Regions from separate parts of the Microbacterium sp. A93 genome, predicted to be linked through region 1. Evidence: riboswitches for the same ligand, from Rfam matches in the RefSeq annotation. Region 1 holds a riboswitch; the other holds the start of a gene.
The links. Region 1 has a riboswitch for FMN ahead of ribD (bifunctional diaminohydroxyphosphoribosylaminopyrimidine deaminase/5-amino-6-(5-phosphoribosylamino)uracil reductase RibD). Riboswitches for the same ligand answer to the same signal wherever they lie in the genome.
Positions count from the first base shown of each region.

Region 2: linked by a shared signal. The riboswitch ahead of pnuC (nicotinamide riboside transporter PnuC) and the one ahead of ribD (bifunctional diaminohydroxyphosphoribosylaminopyrimidine deaminase/5-amino-6-(5-phosphoribosylamino)uracil reductase RibD) in region 1 are both predicted to bind FMN.

Region 1 covers NZ_JBPXMT010000013.1:50,483-61,133, reverse strand. Annotated here, with positions in the region: gene ribA (GTP cyclohydrolase II) at 1-186, opposite strand, end outside; gene ACSU1G_RS27785 (riboflavin synthase) at 183-812, opposite strand; gene ribD (bifunctional diaminohydroxyphosphoribosylaminopyrimidine deaminase/5-amino-6-(5-phosphoribosylamino)uracil reductase RibD) at 812-1,870, opposite strand; FMN riboswitch at 1,925-2,069, opposite strand; gene ACSU1G_RS27775 (Fpg/Nei family DNA glycosylase) at 2,215-3,078, opposite strand; gene ACSU1G_RS27770 (LacI family DNA-binding transcriptional regulator) at 3,166-4,173, opposite strand; gene ACSU1G_RS27765 (carbohydrate ABC transporter permease) at 4,290-5,402, shown strand; gene ACSU1G_RS27760 (carbohydrate ABC transporter permease) at 5,399-6,286, shown strand; gene ACSU1G_RS27755 (extracellular solute-binding protein) at 6,372-7,745, shown strand; gene ACSU1G_RS27750 (glycoside hydrolase family 2 protein) at 7,829-10,447, shown strand; gene ACSU1G_RS27745 (TetR family transcriptional regulator) at 10,454-10,651, opposite strand, start outside.
Region 2 covers NZ_JBPXMT010000003.1:195,219-205,869, forward strand. Annotated here, with positions in the region: gene zapE (cell division protein ZapE) at 1-2, shown strand, start outside; tRNA gene ACSU1G_RS08970 (tRNA-Gly) at 142-215, opposite strand; tRNA gene ACSU1G_RS08975 (tRNA-Val) at 251-322, opposite strand; tRNA gene ACSU1G_RS08980 (tRNA-Cys) at 391-461, opposite strand; tRNA gene ACSU1G_RS08985 (tRNA-Gly) at 480-553, opposite strand; gene ACSU1G_RS08990 (cytochrome) at 725-1,621, shown strand; gene def (peptide deformylase) at 1,618-2,175, shown strand; gene ACSU1G_RS09000 (methionyl-tRNA formyltransferase) at 2,172-3,257, shown strand; gene ACSU1G_RS09005 (RsmB/NOP family class I SAM-dependent RNA methyltransferase) at 3,254-4,981, shown strand; gene rpe (ribulose-phosphate 3-epimerase) at 4,993-5,688, shown strand; FMN riboswitch at 5,726-5,870, shown strand; gene pnuC (nicotinamide riboside transporter PnuC) at 5,992-6,732, shown strand; gene ribD (bifunctional diaminohydroxyphosphoribosylaminopyrimidine deaminase/5-amino-6-(5-phosphoribosylamino)uracil reductase RibD) at 6,716-7,840, shown strand; gene ACSU1G_RS09025 (riboflavin synthase) at 7,909-8,721, shown strand; gene ribB (3,4-dihydroxy-2-butanone-4-phosphate synthase) at 8,760-10,079, shown strand; gene ribH (6,7-dimethyl-8-ribityllumazine synthase) at 10,076-10,597, shown strand.

The DNA of each region.
Region 1 (10,651 bases):
GGCTGGCATCGGTGCGCAGATGAAGCCGGATGACCAGCGCACGGTCCAGGCAACCCATTCCGGGGTGGCGAGTTCGGCCGAGAGGATGACGTCGCCCTCGTTCTCTCGGTTCTCATCGTCGGCGACGAGGACCGGACGGCCCGCACGCAGCGATTCGAGAGCTTCTTCGATGGTGGAAAGGCTCATCGCGAGCCTCCTTCCGAGACAGCCCGGAACGCGAGCAGGCGCTCAACGTGACGGGCGACGATGTCAGTTTCAAGATTTACGTGGTCGCCGACGGTGCGGGATCCGAGGGTAGTTGCGGCAAGCGTCTCTGGGATGAGCGAGATCTCGAACCATGCCTCATCGGCTGTGGCAGCACTCACCGCACTGACCGTGAGCGAGGTACCATCGACCGAGATCGATCCCTTGTCGACGACCAGGGGTGCGAGATCTGCGGGCAGCGAGACGCGCAGCACGCTCCACTCGGCGCCTGGTCGAACGTCGATCACGACACCTGTGCCGTCGACGTGGCCCTGCACGATGTGTCCGCCGAGCCGTGCACCTACCGGCATGGCCTTCTCGATGTTGATCTTCGTGCCGATGGATGCCGTGGCGAGAGCCGACACATCGAGCGTCTGCTTCATGACATCGGCGTCGAAAGTGTCTGTCGTCGAGCCGACAACGGTGAGGCACACGCCAGAGACGGCGATCGACTCGCCGTGCACCGCGTCGTGCGCGGCTTTCGGCGCGCGAACGGTGAGGCGCCAGCCGTCACCTGACGGCGCGATGGCGGTGATCTCGCCGATCTCCTCGATGATTCCGGTGAACATCAGCGGACTCCTTCGTTCAGGTCTGGTTCATTCACGTGTGGGTCGTTCTCGCTCATGCGGGCGACGGCGAGCAGATCAGGGCCGAGCGGTACCCATTCTTCGACGGTGAGCCGAAGTGCGCCGTCGATCGTGGGAACCCCGATATCGGTGAGTGCGAGGCGGTCGCCACCCAGCAGCACCGGTGCGATGTACGCGAGCACGCTGTCGGCGAGTCCGGCCGCGAGGAACGCGCTGGCGAGCGTCGGGCCACCCTCGATGAAGACGCGCTGGATGCCGCGGCTCTGAAGATCCGCGACCACCGCGTGGAGGTCACGTTTGTCGTAGAAGAGCGGCTCATGCGGGTGACGGCGCACCGCGGCATCCGCCGGCGTCGTGCGGGAGCCGATGATCACCGGGATCGGCTGGTGTTCGTACAGGGCGTCGCCGTCGCGTGCCGTCAGTGCTGGGTCATCGGCGAGCACGGTTCCGGTGCCGACGACGATCGCGTCCGCTGCTGCTCGGCGGCGGTGGACATCGGCGCGCGCCAGGGGACCGGTGATCCACTGGCTGGTGCCATCGTTTGCGGCGGCGCGCCCGTCGAGGCTCTGCGCCCACTTTACGGTGATGTGCGGGCGGCCCAAACGATGTGCGGTCAGCCAATCGGCGATCACTGCGCGTGCGGTGTCAGACTGCTCACCTGATTCGACTTCGACCCCGGCATTCCGAAGTCGCTCGGCTCCACCGCCAGAGACGACGCCCGGATCATCGAGCGAGTAGATGACGCGCGAGATTCCGGCATCGATGAGCGCGAGAGCGCAGGGACCTGTGCGGCCGGTGTGGTTGCACGGCTCGAGGGTGACGACAGCGGTCGCGCCGCGCGCGGCGCCTTCAGCAAGCTTCGATAAGGCATCGACCTCGGCATGCGGGGTGCCTGCGCCGTGATGCCAGCCTTCGGCGAGGATCTCGCCCGTGGGGGAGAGGATGACGGCGCCGACCTGCGGATTGATGCCTCTGGGGCCACCCGCGGCGAGTTCGAGCGCACGCGTCATCGCGCGGCGTTCCGTCTCGTGCACTGCCATCCGTCGTCCTTAGTTTTTCAACTCCGGGGATGACAGACGGCGCGCTTTTCGCGCATCGTGCTGCCTCCCTTCCGGACTAGCGAGATTTCTCTCGCATCACCGTCGGTCCCGGAATTTCACCGGATCAGCACTTCGGAAAACCGAGGCACTCGCGGACTGTCACCGCCGGTTCGGATTCACACCGACCCCGGAGCACGTTGATGCTCAGTGTACTCAACGCGGTCGCGCGCATTTCATTCCATGTCGGTTCGATCGGAAAACGGAGACGAGTCGGCGTGTCGACGGAGTGTCCGACTGTGGCGCGCCGCCGACACGCCGGACGGTCTCTGTTTTCCGGATGCCGGTCACTTCAGCAGCCGCGACAACCGCCGATCGGCGAGTGGTTTTCCGCCGGTCTGGCACGTCGGGCAATACTCCAATGACCTGTCCGCGAAGAACACGCTGCGCACGGTGTCGCCGCAGACCGGGCACGCCTCGCCGCGGCGAGCGTGCACCTGCATCCCACGCCGCTTGGCATCCTTGAGGTCGGCTGGTGGCTTTCCGGATGCCTCGGCCACAGCATCCGTCAGCGTCAAACGCATCGCAGTGAACAGCCGATCGATCTCGTCATCGCCCAGCGCTGCGGCGATCGCATACGGTGACATCTTGGCGGCGTGCAGAATTTCATCGGAGTAGGCGTTGCCGATGCCGGCGATCACGGACTGGTCGCGCAGGAGGCCCTTGATCTGCGTGCGGCGCCCATCCAACAGTGCAGCGAAGGCGGTCCGGTCGAACGACTCTTCCAGCGGATCAGGGCCCAGCCGAGCGATGCCGGGCACATCCTGAGGGTCACGCACCACATACACGGCGAGCGACTTCTTCGTCCCCGCCTCGGTGAGATCGAATCCGCTGTCGTCATTGAGCGCGATGCGGAGGGCGATCGGTGACTTGCCCGGCTTGATCAGCGTCGTCGGTAGCATCTCGTACCAGCGCAGCCAACCCGCCTTCGCGAGATGGAACACAAGATGAAGGTCCTCGCCGCAGGAGAGAACGATGAATTTGCCGAGACGAGCGGATGTCGTGATCGTTGCCCCGTGCAGCGCGGTGTTCGGCGGATCGTAGGTCTTCAGCGCCGCGATGGCACCGACGCTCGTGCGTGTGATCGTGCGGCCGACCGCGCGCTCGCCGAGGAACGCGACCAGCCCCTGAACTTCCGGCATCTCCGGCATGGATCCATCATGTCACCGGCATCCGACAGGTGGGAAGACCGGCATCCGACAGGTGGGAAGACCGGCATCCGACAGGTGGGAAGGAGGTCAGTCCCGCCCCGAACTCTCCCGCACGATCAGCTCATATCCGATGTCGATGTTCGTCGGCTCGCGAGTGTCATCGTCGAGCAGCGCGAGCAGTGAATCCACGGCCTGGTCGGCGATCGCCTGCTTGTTCGGCGCGATCGTCGTCAGCGACGGTACCGAGAACTCCGCCTCCTGGACATCGTCGATCGAGGCGATTGCGACATCCTCCGGCACGCGCACACCGAGGTCTGCGAAGGCGCGGATCGCACCGAACGCGAGCAGATCGGTGAAGCACACGAGTGCATCGAAGCGGGTGCCGTCTTTCCACGCCTGGGTGATGCCCTCGAGGCCTGCCTGCCTGCCGAAGCGGTCGGTATAAAGCACAAGCGCAGGGTCGAACGGGATTCCGGCATCCTCGAGCGCCTGGCGGTAGCCGCTCAGTCGCAGCCGCGAGCTGCGGTAAACGTCGGAGTGGTAAGCCCCCAGAGTGGCGATGCGACGGTGTCCACGTTCGAGCAGGTGGCGCGTGATGTCAGCGGTCGCCGACACGTTGTCGATCGCGATGTTCGTGTAGCGGGAGCTCGAGATCTGCTCGCCGATCAGCACAGTCGGCACGTTCGGGGGAGTGAGATACAGCTCCTCCTTCTCCATCGTCATCGGCGAGAAGACCAGTCCATCGACGATGTGCGAGCCGAGATCACGCAGCACGCGCACCTCGTTCTCGCGGATGCCGCCGGTCTGGGCGGCGATCACGGTGTAGCCGCGCTTCTGAGCTGCGATCTCGACGAGCTCGCTGAGTTCTGCGAAGTAGGGCTGGGAGAGCTCAGGAACGGCGAAGCCAAGAATGCGAGTGCGCCCCTGCCGCAACCGCCGCGCAGAGATGTTCGGGCGGTAGCCGACTTCTTCGATCGCGGCGAGCACGCGCTGCCTTGTGGTGTCGCGCACGTGCACGAAGTCATTTACGACGTTCGAGACCGTGCGCGGCGAGACGCCAGCCAGCTTGGCTACGTCGTTGAGGCTCGCGCTCATCCGGATCCTTTCTCGGTCACGGTTCGGTCCCATCCTGTCAGAGTCATTTGACAACTCGTATGCAACGTGGCAAAAATGATCCTATTGCAATTTGCAACGTGGCAAAAGGAGTACGGATGGCGAGCCCCTCGACGGTCGAACGCAACAGTCTTCGCCGCGCATCACAGCGCAGCGGCAGTGGACTCAAGTACGGCATCGCCTTTACCGCACCGTTCCTGGTGCTGTATCTGATCTTCGTCATCTACCCCGTGCTGCAAGCGGTGTGGATGAGTTTCCACGACTGGGATCTGCTCGGTGCCACCCGCGACTTCATTGGTCTCGCCAACTTCGAGCGGATGCTGTGGGGCAACGAGATCACGTGGTCGATGACTCACCTCCCCGTGCCCAGAGTTCTACTGCTCATCGCCGCCATCGCGCTGCTGATCAAGCCGCTGCTGCGTCGTCGACTCACCATCGGTGTGGGCCTCGGCGTCGCGGGAATCCTGGCGATCGTCGTGGCGCTCGGCTTCCACCCCGCCGAGGGTGGGTTCTGGTTCGATCCTGAATTCTGGGTCGCGCTGCAGAACACGTTGCTGTTCACCGCAATCTCGGTGCCGCTCATCGCCGGTCTCGGTCTGGTCATGGCGCTCGCACTGCAGGGCAACCGTCGCGGCACCCGCATCTACCAGATGGTGTTCTTCGTGCCGTACATCCTGCCGGTGTCGGTCGTGACGCTGGTGTGGACATACTTCCTCTCGCCGAACCAGGGACTGCTCTCTGCTCTCCTCGAACCTCTCGGCATCGATCCGATCCCGTGGCTCTCCAACCCGAGCACTGCGATGTTCGCCGTCATCGCCACAACCGTGTGGTGGACCGTTGGCTTCAACCTCGTGCTGTTCGCGGCCGGCCTTCAGGATGTCGATCCCGCGCTCTACGAAGCCGCGTCGCTTGACGGTGCCGGCGCCTGGCGCAAGTTCGTGAACATCACTCTTCCCGGCATCAAACACGTGCTGCTGTTGGTCATGGTCATGCAGGTGATCGCGTCGTTCCAGGTGTTCGGACAGGTCAACATCATGACCGGCGGCGGGCCTGGTACCTCGACCTCGGTGCTGATCCAGCACATCTACGAGGCGGGCTTCCGTGACTTCGAACTCGGCTACGGATCGGCGATGTCGCTGTTCCTCTTCGCGGTGATGCTCGTCGTCTCCGTCATCCAGATGCGGACCCTCGGCAAGGACGACAGCAAATGAGCGTGCAGACGATGGCCATGACCGTTCCCGAAACGACGAATCGACCGCCGCGCATCCGCCGTAGCGGCGTCGTGACCGCCTGGTACCACGCCGCGATGATCGTCGCCGCGGTCGTGTGGCTGATTCCGATGCTCTGGATGCTCTCGCTCTCACTGAGCGACAACCAGGCTCTGACCAAAGAGACACAGACGCTGATCCCGCAGGGCTTCACCCTGGAGAACCTGCTCGGGGTGTTCAGCGTCGGCCTCACCAGCCGATGGTTCATCAACAGCGCGATCGTGACGATCTTCACCACGATCCTCACCGTGCTGCTGTGCGCCATGGCAGGCTACGCGTTCGCGCGCTTCACCTTCCGCGGCAAGACAATTGTCTATGCGAGCGTGCTCGCGGGACTCATGATCCCCAAAGAGGCGATGTTCATCCCGCTGTTCACGATGGTGGCGGATGTGGAGATGCACAATACCTACGCGGCGCTGATCCTGCCTCGTATCGCAGCCCCACTCGGGGTGTTCCTGATGACGCAGTTCTTCTCGCAGGTTCCGGCCGAGGTCGAAGAGGCCGCACGCATCGACGGTGCGGGCCCGTGGCGAACCTTCTTCTCGGTCATGCTGCCGTTGGCTCGACCATCCATGATCGCGTTGGCGATCTTCACCTTCGTGCAGACCTGGAACGACTACCTGTGGCCGTTGGTCTCCGCGACGAAGTCGGAGATGTTCACCATCACCACCGGTCTCGCCTCTCTGCAGGGCAACTTCGCACAGGCAACAGAGCTCGGCAGCCTGATGGCGCGTGGCCTGGTCGGTTCGCTTCCGCTGCTGCTGGTGTTCATCTTCTTCCAGAAGCACCTCATCCGAGGAATCTCCATGGCGTCCGGAAGTAAGTGACGCCACCCAGACTCCGGCCATGACGGCCGAACGGCTGCTGCCCAGCGGCCACGGACAACATCGTCCACCCCACGAGAGGAAAACCATGCGAAAGACCAAAACTGCCGTTGCGGCAGCCTCGCTGACGGCAGCGGCGTTGCTGCTCACTGCCTGCGGCACCGGCGCGGATGCCGGATCGGGCGCAGACAACGGCGACCTGAACGACCAGATCGCCGCCGTCACCGCAGAGGAGCTCGACGGCACCACGATCACCATGTCGCGCATGTTCGGCGACTGTGAGGGAACCACCGAGGGCGTCACCGACCCGGCGTTGGCGACCACGGAGTGTGAGGCGATTCAGATCCTCACCAACAAGTTCAACGCCGAGAACGAGAACGGCATCACCGTCGAGCGGCTGGGCGGTACCGACTGGAACTCGTACTACGACGCGTTCAACGCATCCGTCGCCGGTGGCGAGCCCGCGAACATCGCGAACCTGCACGACTACTCGATGTCGGACTACGCCACGCGCGACCAGCTGCTGGCATTCGATCCAGAGGCGCTCGACATCGATATGACAGATGCCACCGAGCAGGCCCAGAAGTCTGTGATGTGGGACGGCTCCACATATGCCGTGCCCTTCGACGCACACGCGCTCGTGATGCACGTGAACACCGATGTGCTCGCTGAGGCGGGCTACATCGGCGAGGATGGCCGCCCTGTGCTGCCGACCAGCCCCGACGAGCTTCTGCAGATGGGCAAGGACGTCAAAGACAAGACGGGCCTGATGCTGTTCTCCGCCGGCTTCGCCAACGACGACATGGCGTGGCGCTTCTTCTACTCGCTGGTGCGCCAGCAGGGCAGCGATGTGCTCTCCGCCGACGGTAGTGCTGAGGTTGACACCGAAGCTGCCGCTGAGGCACTCAACCTGATCAATGACATGCTCGACGCCGGATACATGCACACCGATGCGGACTACGCCGGTTCGATCGATGAGTGGAAGAGCCAGCAGTCGGCGATCCTGCTCAACGGCGTGTGGGCGATCAACGAGTACGCTTCGACGCTTGACTTCGGCTACACGGTCACCGATCTGCCGACAGTGTTCGACGCGCCGGCAGCATGGGCCTCGTCGCACATGTGGGTGCTCCCGCGTCAGAAGGGCGACGACCCGGTGCAGTACCGTGCTGCGCTCGAGTTCGCGAAGTTCCTCTACGACAACACCGCCTCCTGGTCGATCGCAACCGGGCACATCGCCCCGCGCGTCTCGGTCGTCGATTCCGAGGAGTACCTGGCCGCGCCCGAGCGTGCGAACTACACCGAGACAGCACTGACCGGCATCAGCTTCGTGCCGCAGGTCGAAAACTGGACGTCGATCAAGTCGCTCATCCACGCACAGCTGGACGAGGTCTGGTTCAGTGACAAGGACATCGCGGATGCCCTCAGCGAGGCGCAGGCACGCGTCACGCAGGAACTCAAGTAACACAGGAATTCACGTAACACAGCAGTCCCGAGGGGTGGGGTCGAACCCGATCCCACCCCTCAAACTTTCTGGAAGTAGGCCTCATGTCGACCGCCCACCGCGCCGCCGTCAGTCTCGACGGTGCCTGGATCCTGCACCTTCCCGGCGACATAGAAGCCCGAGAGGTTTCGGTGCCGGGAACCTGGACCACCCAGGTTCCTGGTTACGGCGACTCACACGAAAGTGTGCGCTTCGAGCGCACTTTCGAAGCGGCGCCGCTCCAGGGGCAGCGCGTGATTCTGCGCTTCGGCGCAGTGAATCACACAGCCAACGTGCGGGTGAACGGCATCGAGGTCGGATCTCACTCCGGCGCGTGGGAAGCCTTTGAGTTCGACATCACGGACGCCGTCACCGACGGTCGCAACACCGTCGAGGTGACCGTCTCCTATCCACCCCGCTACGGATCAGATGTCGAAGCTGGTTTCCTCGAGCATCCTGTCGGAAAGCAGTCCTGGTACGGCACGACAGCAGGTATCTGGCAGTCGGTGGTACTCGAGGAGCGGCATCCGGCCCACGTGCGTGCGCTGTCGGTGAGAGCGGATGCCGCCAGCGGTGCCATCGCGATCACCGGCGTACTCGCATCCGACGCCGTGGACGGCGCGACCGCGCGAGTGTTGCGTGCTGGTGAGGTCGTTGAGACGGCCGCACTTGATATCAGCGACGGCGAACTGTCCGGTTCAGTGACGGTGGTGGCTCCCGCACTCTGGGACCTAGACGCCCCGAATTTGTACACGGTCGAAGTTTCACTCCAGCACGCAGGAGAAACCATCGACGCGGTCAGCCGCGAGACTGGTTTCCGAAGCTTCCGCACCGATGCGGGACGCTTCTACCTGAATGACCGCGAGATCTATCTGCGCGCCGTGCTCGACCAGGACTATCACCCCGAAGCCAGCTCCGCTCCGGAGGATTTCGCTGCCTGGGAGGGCATGCTGCGCGAGACCAAGGCGCTCGGCTTCAACATGCTGCGCGTGCACATCAAGCGACCCGATCCTCGCTACTACGAGATCGCCGACCGCATGGGCATGCTGGTGTGGACGGAACTGCCCAGTTGGATGACCTGGACACCCGAGACCGCAGCTGACGGCCACGCACTGTTGCGCCGCCTCATCGATGAGGACGGCCACCACCCCAGCATCGTGATCTGGACGATCATGAACGAGTCGTGGGGAATCGATCTCGCCAGTGCCACGCAGCGCGCCTGGCTGCGCGAGGTCTTCGATGACATCGAGCAGCACGCGGCCGGTTCCCTCGTCGTGGACAACTCTGCCTGCGAGCCGAACTTCCATCTGCGCACGCACATCGACGACTTCCACGTATATCGAGGCATCCCCGAGAGCCGCCCGGTGTGGGACGCGAAGATCGCGGACTTCGCCTCGCGGCCAGAGTGGACCTTCTCGCCGCACGGGGATGCCGAGCGCACCGGCGCGGAGCCGCTTGTTCTCAGTGAGTTCGGCAACTGGGCGCTACCTCATGCACTCGACCAGTACGACGCTGATGGCGGCGAGCCGTGGTGGTTCGCGCTCGGTGCTGACTGGGCGTTCGGCGCGGCCGAAGGCACCGGACTGATGTCGCGTTTCCAGGCACTGGGCTTGGGCGCTGCGTTCGGGTCGTGGGATGAGCTTGTCCGTCAGCTGCACCGTGCGCAGCTTGTCGCCAACCGCTACCAGACCACGAGCATCCGCCTGCATGACGACATCAGCGGGTATGTTCTCACGCAACTCAGCGATGTGCAGTGGGAGGCCAACGGCCTGTTCGACATGAACCGCACGCCCAAGCAGTACACGGCGGAGTTCGCGCTGGCTAACGGCGAACATGCCGTGGCATTGCGAGTCGAGGCCTACAGCGTCTACTCCGGTGAGGACCTTGGCCTCACGGTGACATCGCTTCCTTCGCCGGATGGCCTGCCGGCAGACGCCGTGATCCGCATGCGTGTCAACGGCGAGACTGTCGCCGAATTCGCTGTGCCGACAGAGCGCGAAGAGCAGACAATGCGCATTGCTCTGCCCGCCGAGAACGGGCAGAGCCTCGTCGAAGCTGAGTTGCTCGCCGGGGGAGCGCTGCTCGCCAGAGACGCCGCAGACGTGCTCGTCGTCGACCCGACAGCATGGACCGGCGGCGCGGTGCGCGCCGGAGACCGCGAGGTGACCAATTGGCTCGGCGCGCTCGGTGTGCCAGTGACGCGCGATGGCGAGCTGCTCGTCGTGCGCACCTTCACTGCGGAGGCACAACAACACGCGCGCTCCGGTGGGCGAGTGCTGCTGCTGGCCGAGCAGGCGGATGCGCTCGGAAGCGCCTTCGACTACCTGCCATCTGCCCGGCTCACCTCGCGTGCCGGTGACGGCGACTGGGTGCCGCGCACCGAGTGGCTGGACCGCAGTGGAGCATTCGCTGAAGTTCCCGGCGAAACCGTCCTTGGCATCGCCTTTGAAGATGTGCTCGGCGAGTTCGTCATCAGTGGCATCCCCGGCCCGTTGCGCTCGGCCATCGTGCATTCGGCGATCTTCTCCGGATGGTTGCGAGGCGCGGCCACGAGCACGGCGACGGTGCGCTGGAGTCAGGGATCGGTGACGATCAGCACCATGCGCGTGCGCACGGCGTTGGACAAGGCTCCTATTGCACGCTCGGTCGGCCTCGCATTGCTGCGTGCGGCAAACGGTGGATGACGCGCGTCAGACGGCGCTGTGCAACAGCCGAATGCTCGCGGCCCCTACCCGCGTGACAGCGTCCAGGTCTCCGCGCAGGAACGCGATCAGCGAGTTGAGGAAGATCCCGTCAAACAGCGCGTAGGCGGAGCCGGGGTCGATGCCGGGTACCGTGTTCTCGAGTTCGGCGTACCGCTTGACCACGGCCCAGACCATGTCGGTGAG
Region 2 (10,651 bases), on a different contig from region 1:
AGCCCGTACTCCAAGCTCCGCGATCCTCGACACCCCCTCCGTGGATGCGTGGTCGGCTTCTCTGATCCACTGAGCGGGGTTGAGACAACGTTGAGACAACTCTGGCCGCTCCCGATCGGGAGCGGCCAGAGTGTTGTTCGGAGCGGATGACGAGATTCGAACTCGCGACCTCCACCTTGGCAAGGTGGCGCTCTAGCCAGCTGAGCTACATCCGCAGGATCAGGCTATCCCGGAATCGGGATCCTGTCCGTGCGCGATACTGGGATCGAACCAGTGACCTCTTCCGTGTCAGGGAAGCGCGCTACCGCTGCGCTAATCGCGCCCATCAGCCCCGGCGAACCGGAACCGCTGAGATGCAGGTCCCCATCCTAACGGACGAAAACCGATGCGAGGTGGGGACGGGATTCGAACCCGCGTACACGGCTTTGCAGGCCGTTGCCTCGCCTCTCGGCCACCCCACCAGGGATTGGAGACTTGCGAGCGGATGACGAGATTCGAACTCGCGACCTCCACCTTGGCAAGGTGGCGCTCTAGCCAGCTGAGCTACATCCGCACAGAAAACCGGTGACCGGAAGGACCAGTCACCGTGATTTCCAACGAGAGATGACTCTAGTGCACGTGACGCTGGATCGTCCAATCGGCGGTCGGTGCGGTGCCGGGCGCGGTGCGCGCTGTCATCGCCTCAGGCTTATCGCGTCCGCAAGCGATGGAAGAATGGATGACCATGACGCAACCCCAGCTCGCCCACCAGACCGACTATGGACGCATGTACGCGCGGAACCTGACCGGCGTCCCCGAGGTTCCGTCCATCACCACGGTGATCGCCCAGCAGAACACCGATCTCAGCGGCTGGGTGGGACACATGGCCGCCACCGCCGTGATCGAGGATCCACGTCTGCCCCAGGCGGTCGGCTCCCGTCCCCAGCTCAAGACGGTGGCGAAGCAGGCCTCCAATGCGGCCGAGCGCTTCCGGGATGAGGCGGCGGCCCGCGGGGATCGCGTCCACAACTACGCCGAACAGGTGGGCCTGCGCGCCCTGGGACGCCCACACGAGATGGCACCGATGCGTGAGGTGCTCGCGGAGCACGGTGAGGCGGCCTACGCGGATCGCTTCGACGAGTGGTGGGATCTCTTCGACGTCCGGCCCCTGGCCACGGAGCTGACGGTGTGGAACCACACCGTCGGTTACGCCGGGACCCTGGACCTCGTGGCCTCCATCGGCGGGCGGATCTGCATCGTCGACTACAAGACCAAGGGCACCGGCCGCGACGGCAGGGTCAAGCCCCTCGACGCCAAGGTCGTGATGCAGCTCGTCGCAGGACTCAAGGCCGAGGAGTCGCTCGTGGACCCTGCGGCGGGGACCTGGGAGCCCTGGCAGTACGGGGACGCCCCCGTGCTACTGGGCGTGGCCGTCGGACAGACCGAGGTGGTGGCCCACCAGGCCAATCCACAGGTGCTGCCGGACCACTGGCGCAAGTTCTGGGCGTTGCGGCAGGTCTGGGGATACTCGCAGGCCGCGGAAGGGGCCGGCCCCGCCCTGCGCCCACTGGGCCCGCCGCCCGCCACGGACGTCAGCGGTGGGGACGGGGCCGCGGCCACCACGGCTAAGGTGGGCGCGTGACCGTCCTGCCCATTCGCACCGTCCCCGATCCCGTGCTGCGCACCGTCACCGATCCGGTGGTGGGTTCAGGACGTGACCTGCACCGGCTGGTGCAGGACATGTTCGAGACCATGGACGACGTCGGCGGTGTCGGCCTCGCCGCGCCCCAGGTCGGCGTGGGGTTGAGGATCTTCACCTTCGATGTGGAGGACCAGCGCGGACACGTGATCAACCCGGTCCTGCAGACGGGCGGAGACGTGGTCACCGAGCCGGGGGAGGGCTGCCTGTCCGTGCCGGGGCTGCACTACAACCCCGAACGCTTCGTGGAGGCCACCGTCACCGGCCTCGACCAGGACGGACAGCCGGTCGAATACCACGGCACGGGCCTCACCGCCCGGTGCTTCCAGCACGAGGTGGATCATCTGGAGGGCATGCTGTTCGTCGACCGACTCACCGGGGAGGCCCGCAAGGACTCCCGGCGCCGGCTGCGCGACCCCGGCTACGGGCGCATCTCCACCTCCACCCGCGCCGACCGCGCCGCCACCATCAGCTCCAGCTTCGGGGGATTCCGGTGAGCGCCGCGCCCGCCCCGACCGGCACGACCGGCTCCCCGGCGGACTTCCGCATCCTCTTCGCCGGCACCCCCTCCACCGCCGTGCCGTCCCTGGAGGCCCTCGTGGAGGCAGGCTTCACCGTTGCGGCCGTCCTGACACGTCCGGATGCCCCGGTCGGTCGCAAGAAGGTCCTGACGCCGTCGCCGGTGGCCCGCCGCGCCGCCGAACTGGGATTGCCCGTGCTCTACGCCTCCCGCCTGACCGGTGATGCCGGCCGGGAGGCCCTCGAACGGATCGCCGCGCTGGACCTGGACGCGGCCGCCGTGGTCGCCTACGGCGCCCTCGTCCCTGCCGCCGGCCTCGGGCTGCCCCGCCGGGGGTGGGTGAACCTCCACTTCTCGTTGCTGCCCGCCTACCGCGGGGCGGCGCCCGTGCAACACGCCGTGATCCAGCAGGAGGAGCAGACCGGGGCGTGCGTCTTCCAGCTCGAGGAAGGTCTGGACACCGGCCCGGTGTACTCGCGGATCGTCCGGGACCTGGCGCCCGGCGAGACCTCGGGTGAGGTGCTGGCAGACCTGGCCATCTCAGGCGCTGACCTGCTGGCCCGCACACTCGCGGACCTCCTGTCCGGCGAGGCCACCGCAGAGCCCCAGCGCGGGGAACCGACGTTCGCGCCGAAGCTCGATCAGTCAGACGGGTTCATCGACCCCGCGCGCCCGGCTGCCGAGGTGGCCGCCCGCATCAACGGGACCACCCCGGAACCCGGAGCCTGGGCGTGGCTGGACCTCCCGGCGGCCGACCCGGCCGACCCGTCCGCCCCGGCGACGCCGGTGCGCGTCAAACTCGTCGGGGCCGTCGCCGAGGAGTTGCCCGAGGTGGCAACGGTGGAAACGGCGGAAACGGTGGCAGACGACGGGGTCGCCATCGGGGATCTGGTCCGGGGGCGCCAGAGCGTCCACCTGCAGTGTTCCGACACGGCGGTCCGGCTGATCCAGGTCCAGCCCGCCGGCAAGAAGCCCATGATCGCCGCCGACTGGGCCCGGGGCCTGCCCGCAGGGGCCCGCTTCCAGGTGGCACAGGCAGCAGAAGAGGAGACGTCATGAACGCAGAGGGCAACAGGGGCGGCAGTAGCAACCAGGGCGGCCCGGGCGGTCAGGGAGGCTCCGGAGCGAGGAAGTCCTCGGGCCGTGGACAGTCGGGACGGGGACAGCAGAGTCAGGGAAAGCAGAGCCAGGGACAGTCGGGACGGGGACAGGACCGTCGCGACGAGCAAGGCCGCAGCCGCAACCGCGGCACCTCCGGTGGGCCCCGGCAGTTCTCGGCCTCCGCACCGTCGAAGCGCAAGCGCCAGGCCGATCCGGCCCGGCTGGCCGCCTTTGAGACCCTGACGGCGGTCAGCCGGGATGACGCCTACGCGAACCTCGTCCTGCCCGGCCGGATCGCGGCACACCGCCTCGATCAGCGCGACGCCGGCTTCGCCACCGAGCTGGCCTACGGCGCCCTGCGGGGGCAGGGCCTCTACGACGCCGTCCTGGCCAGGTGCGTGGACCGGCCCCTGTCCCAGTTGGACCGTCCCGTCCTGGACGCGCTCCGCCTCGGGACCCACCAACTGCTCAGCCTGCGCGTGCCCGCCCATGCCGCCCTCGACTCCACGGTGGCCCTGGTCCGGGAGCAGATCGGCGCGGGGCCGTCCGGATTCGTCAATGCCGTGCTGCGCAAGGTCACGGCACGGGACCGGGACGCCTGGCTGGATGAGCTGGCGCCGCTGCCGCCCGGGTCTGGCGCCCCCTCGGATGAGGTGCTGTCCATCCGCCACTCACACCCGGTGTGGATCATCCGGGCCCTGCGTCAGTCGCTGGCCAACCACGGGCGTCCTGCGGAGCGCCTCGCGTCAGAACTCGTGGCACTGCTGGAGGCCGACAACGCCGCCCCGGTGGTCAACCTCGTCGCCTTGCCCGGACTGGGGGAGCTGGGCCCCGTACTCGAGGCCGGGGCGGAACCCGGGCCGTTGGCGCCCGGTTCAGCCCTGTACCAGGGGGGCGACGCCGGCCGGTTGCCCGGCGTGAAAGAGGGCACCGTCCGCGTGCAGGACGTCGGCTCCCAACTCACGGCCCATGCCCTGGCCCAGGTCCCCCTGGGCGGGGGCGCCGTGCCGGCAGGTGATTCCGGCGAGGTACCCGAACGATGGCTCGACCTCTGCGCCGGGCCCGGCGGCAAGGCCGCGCTGCTGGCCGCTCTGGCCCGCCAGCGCGGTGCGAGTCTGCTGGCCAACGAGCCCGCCGAGCACCGGGCCCGACTGGTGGAACGGGCCCTGGAGGCGGTGCCCCGCAAACCCGTGGCTGATACCCCCGAACCCACCTGGACCGTGCGGTGCGGCGATGGACGCGAGCTGGACCCTGACCACGAGGGGGCCTTCGACCGCGTCCTCGTGGATGCCCCGTGCACGGGTCTGGGTGCCCTGCGCCGCCGGCCTGAGTCGCGGTGGCGCCGCCAGCCCTCCGACCTCGGCCCCCTGACGGAGCTGCAGCGACAGCTGATCGACGCCGCCGTGGGCGCCCTGAAACCCGGGGGAGTCCTCGGCTACGTGACCTGTTCGCCCCACCCGGCGGAGACGGTCTTCCAGGTCCAGGACGCGCTCAAACGCCACCCCGGATTGGAACTGCTGGACACCACCTCGTTCCTCACCGAGGTCGCGCCCACCCTGCAGGACGCGGCCGGCGGATCCGGATACACCGGCTTCGGTGCCGGCAACACCAGCCAGCTCTGGCCCCACCTGCATTCCACGGACGCGATGTTCATGGCCCTGCTGCGCAAGACGACTCCCTGAGGACGGTTCCCATGACCACACCCGTGACCACCCCCGAGAAGGGGTCCCGCCCCCACGGCATCCACATCCACCCGTCCATCCTCTCGGCCGATTTCTCCCGCCTGGCCGAGGAACTGACACGCATCCAGAACGCGGACGCCGTGCACGTGGACGTCATGGACAACCACTTCGTCCCCAACCTCACCCTGGGACTTCCCGTGGTCCAGGCCATCCGCCGGGCCACGGACCTGCCGCTGGACATCCACCTCATGATCGAGGACGCCGACCGCTGGGCGCCTCAGTACGCCGAGGCCGGGGCGGAGTCCGTGACCTTCCACGCGGAGGCCGCCGCCGCACCCATCCGGCTCGCCCGGGAACTGCGGGCCCACGGCGCGAAGGCGGGGATGGCGCTGAAGCCGGCGACCGCCGTCGAGCCCTATCTGGACATGCTCGAGGAGTTGGACCTGCTGCTACTCATGACCGTGGAGCCCGGCTTCGGGGGACAACCGTTCCTGGACGTCGTCCTGCCCAAGATCCGGCGGGCCCGTGAGGCCTTGGACGGCACCGGGGTGCCGGTGGCGCTGCAGGTGGACGGTGGGGTCACGCGGGAGACGATCCTGCGCGCCGCCGAGGCCGGAGCGGACGTGTTCGTGGCCGGCTCGGCGGTGTACGGCGCGGACGACCCGGCGGCCGCAATTGACGAATTGCGTCGTACGCCACTGCGCTGAGGGCGCAATGTGCTGTCTTTGTGGCAGAATCAGGTTCATCGTGCTCCGGGGTCGGTGTAAATCCGAACCGGCGGTCATAGTCCGCGACCCGCGCGTCGGCCCACACCCGTGGCCCCCGACCAGCGGTTGAACCGGTGGAATTCCGGTACCGACAGTTAAAGTCTGGATGGGAGAAGCACGTGCAGCACCGCCGTTCCGGTCGGTGCGGTCTTGAGGTAGGCCCACAGGCGTACCCGGGATCGGACCACGGGACGATTGAAGCAGCATGAACCCCCGGAGCCGCCGCGTTCCGAAGGAGGATTCATGGATTCCATGCGGTGGCTCGTCGACATCTTCAACTGGTACATCCCGGTCGCCGGAGGCGGCCTGTTGATGCGTGAGGTGTTCGGCAATATCTTTGGTCTGGCCTCGGCCCTGGGCGGCATGCGCCGCAAGGTCTGGGCCTGGCCGGTCGGCATCATCGGCAATCTCATCCTGCTCACGGTGTTCCTGTCCAGCCTGTTCGGCGGGGCGGACACCGCGACCCTGCTGGGCCAGGCCGGCCGCCAGGTCATGTTCATCGCCGTCTCGGTGTACGGCTGGGTGCAGTGGCGTCGGGCCAAGGCCGAACGCCAGACCGGCCGGGAGGACGGTGGCGGAGACGACACCGCGATCGCTCCGCAGTGGGCGGGACTGCCGGCCCGGATCGGGATCGTGGCGACCATGGTGATCGGCACCGTGGCCCTCACCCCGCTGTTCGCCGCCCTCGGGTCCTATGAGCCGGTCTGGGCGGACGCCTGGACTTTCGTGGGTTCCCTCGTGGCGACCTATGGCATGGCCCGCGGATGGGTCGAGTTCTGGCTGGTGTGGGTGGCGGTGGACGTAGTCGGGGTGCCGCTGCTGTTCGACGCCGGCTATTACGCCAGCGCGTTCATGTACATGTTCTACGGGGTCTTCACCCTGGTGGGGTTCTTCGTCTGGGTCCGCGCCAAGGCCCACGAGAAGCCCGAGGTGGAGACGGTCATGCCCGATCCGAGGGTACGGGTCCATGACAGCGTCCGGTAGCGCCGTCAGGGCGCCGGCCGAGGCGTTGTCCCTCGGCGTGCGGGAGGCCAGGCGCGGCCACCGGGGTGCCAATCCCCTGGTGGGTGCCGTGGTGACCGCGGCGGACGGGATGGTGGTGGCCTCGGGGTTCCACCGGGGGCGGGGCACGGCCCATGCCGAGGTGGCCGCCCTGGAGCAGTTCGCCGTGACATCCGCGGCATCGAGGATCCCGCCCGCTGATGTCACCCTGTGGGTCACGCTCGAACCCTGCGACCACACCGGCTCCACGGGCCCCTGCACGGAGGCCATCCTGGCCTCCGGCATCCGACGGGTCCGGTATGCGGTGGCGGACCCCACGGGGCACCACGGCGGCGGGTCGGCCCGGTTACGCCGGTCCGGCCTCGACGTGGAACAGATCGACCCGGCCGTCACCGCAGTGTCGGGTGCAGACGACCTGAACCACCGATGGCTGGTGGCCCGGGACGCCGGGCGCCCCTTCGTGACGGCTCATCTGGCCCAGTCCCTGGACGGCCGCGTGGCCGCCGCTGACGGGACCAGCCAGTGGATCACGGGACCGGAGTCCCGCCGCCATGCCCACGCCGTCCGCTCCCGGGTGGACGCGATCATCGTCGGCACCGGGACGGTGGTGGCGGACGATCCTCGGCTCACGGCCCGGGACGCCGGTGGCCACGACCTCACCGACCAGCCGGTCCCGGTGGTCCAGGGACGTCGAGGTGTCCCTGAGGGCGCGGCACTGCGCGGCGGTCCGGGCGGGGCTCCCCGGCCCTGGATCCACGTTCCGAATCACGAGCCCCACGCCGTGCTCGATCACCTCCGACTGGATCACCGCCGCGAGGCCGGCATCGCCTGGCCGAACGGCGGTGACACCCCGTCTCACCTCCTCATCGAGGGTGGGCCCACCGTGCTCGCCGCCTGGTTGGGGGCCGGACTCGTCGACGAGATCTTCGTCTACCAGGCACCCCTGGTCCTCGGCGGTGGGCCCACCGGCCTCGACCTGCCGCATCTCACCACGCTCACCCAGGCCCTGCGCCTGCGGCTGGACCCCGCCGAGAACGGCGGACTCAGCCGTCGAGGTGATGATGTCCTGCTGCACTACGCGACGCAGTGAACCCGCGTCGCCCTGAAACCTGTACCCCACTGGAACCTCTAGCTCACGGACTTCTCGAAGGAAACACCATGTTCACCGGAATCATCACGGAGCTCGGCACCGTCACGGCGCTGGAGCACCAACCCGAGCGGGACTCCGCCCGGTTGACCATCCATGCCCCGGAATCGGTCGCCGACCTGCCCCTGGGAGGGTCGATCGCCGTCAACGGCACCTGCCTCACCGCCACGTCCACCGCCACGGCGCCGGACAGTACCGGCATCGCCGCCCCGGCGGGGAGCGTGGTGGTGGACGTCATCGGCGAATCACTGCGCCGCACCTCCGTCGGAGACCTGGTCGCCGGGGACCGGGTCAACCTGGAGCGGTGCATGCCGGCGGCGGGCCGCTTCGACGGGCACATCGTGCAGGGCCACGTCGACGGCACCGGGACCATCGCCAAGATCGAGGTCCACGGGTCGTGGCGGTCAATCCGGGTGGCTCTGCCCACCGGCCTCGGCCGCTATGTGGCGGAGAAGGGTTCCATCGCCGTGGACGGCGTCTCCCTGACGGTCACCGCCGTGAACATACCCGGTACCGGAGGCGGTGACGGTGGTGCGCGCGGGGGCGCGGACGACGGTGCTGACGCCGGCGATTGGTTCGAGATCGGCGTCATCCCCGCCACGCTGGCCCAGACCACCTTGGGCGCCCGCACCGTCGGGGACCGCGTCAACCTCGAGGTGGATGTGGTGGCCAAGTACGCGGCCCGGCTGACGGACTATGACCGTGCGGCGGAGGCATCCGGCAACCATGTTGCGAGTAGACGGGAAGCCAGCAGACGGGAAGCCAGCAGACGGGAAGCCAGTAGCCAGGAAGCCGACAGCCAGCTCGGAGAGGGGTCACGATGACCGCGGCCAGGACAGTTCACCCAGGATCGGAACGGATCATGCTGGACCCCATCGAGGAGGCCGTGGCCGCCATCGCAGCGGGCCGGGCCGTCGTCGTGGTGGATGACGAGGACCGCGAGAACGAGGGGGACATCGTCTTCGCGGCGGATGCCGCCACCCCGGAGACCGTGGCCCTGACCGTGCGCTACACCTCGGGGGTGCTGTGCGCGCCGATGCCCGCGGAGACCGCCGCCCGGCTAGAGCTGCCACCCATGACGGCACGCAACGAGGACCCCAAAGGGACCGCGTACACCGTCTCGTGCGATGCCATCGCCGGGACCACCACGGGGATCTCCGCAGCGGACCGGGCCACGACCCTCAAGGTCCTGGCCGACCCCTCCGCCACCGCCGGCCTGATCAGCCGACCGGGTCATGTGTTCCCCCTCGTGGCGGCGCCCGGCGGCGTGGCCGAACGGCGGGGCCATACGGAGGCTGCCGTGGACCTCAGCCGGCTGGCCGGCCGGGCCCCCGTCGGGGCCATCGCGGAACTCGTCCACGATGACGGGACCATGATGCGCCTGCCGGCGTTGCGCGATTTCGCCGATCGGCACGGCATGCCCCTGATCTCGATCGAGGATCTGGTGGCCTACCTCGGGCCGGCGGAGGTGGTCGAGCCGGTCACTCCACCGGACACCAGCACCCCGACCGTCAGCCTGCCGACCCGTTACGGAACCTTCCGCGTATCGGTCCACCCCGATCCGGAGACGGGTGCGGAGCACGTGGTGCTCCAGGCCCCGGCGGACCGGGGGACGTCTGCGAACACCGCGGTATCAGCGGACCCGCTGGTCCGGCTGCACTCCGAATGCCTGACGGGGGACGTCTTCGGATCCGAACGATGCGACTGCGGGGCCCAGCTGGACCACGCCCTGCACCAGGCCATGGCCGAGGGGGGCACCGTGATCTACCTGCGCGGCCATGAGGGCCGGGGGATCGGGCTGGCCAACAAGATCCTGGCCTACGCCCTCCAGGACTCGGGGATGGACACGGTGTCCGCCAACGAGCACTTGGGGCTGCCGGCGGATGGACGCAGCTACCGTTCGGCCGCCATGATCCTGCACCGGCTGGGCCTGGACCGGATCCGGCTGGTGACCAACAACCCGGACAAGGCCGATCAGCTGGAGCGCTCGGGGATCGTGGTGACCGAGATCGTGCCGAGCCCGGCGCCCGTCACCGAGCACAACCGCCGCTACCTGACCACCAAGCGGGACCGCATGGCACACCGGTTGGCGGGAGACCTCGTCCCCGAGCACACCAGCATCACCCCACGTCCCACCACGCCACCCACTGCACGACCCACCAAATCAGGAGACACCCCATGAGCGGACACGGAGCACCCCGAGGGCTTGGCGCCCAGTTGCAGCAGGCCGGACAGACACCACCGGCCGGACAGACACAGCAGGGCCCGACGTCGGCCGGTCCGGCGAGCCTGCGCGTCGCCGTGGTGGCGGCCCAGTGGCACGAGCGGGTCATGGACGGTTTGCTGGACGGTGCCCGCCGGGCGGCCGCGGAGGCCGGGATCGTGATCACCGAGATCCGTGTCCCCGGGGCGTTCGAACTGCCCGTCGCCGCGGCTCGCCTGGCCCCGCGGTTCGACGCCGTGGTGGCTCTGGGGGTGGTCATCCGCGGCGGCACGCCGCACTTCGAGTACGTCTGTTCCGGTGCGACGCAGGGACTCGTCGACGTGTCCGTGCGCACCGGCACCCCGGTGGGTTTCGGTGTACTCACCTGTGACACCGAGGAACAGGCGTTGGACCGCGCCGGACTGGAGGGCTCCAGCGAGGACAAAGGCTATGAGGCCTTCCAGGCGGCGGTCCTGACGGAGCTGGTCCTCCGGTGATCTGACATCTCGTCACCTGTCTCGTCACCTGTCTCGTCACATACTGAGCCACCG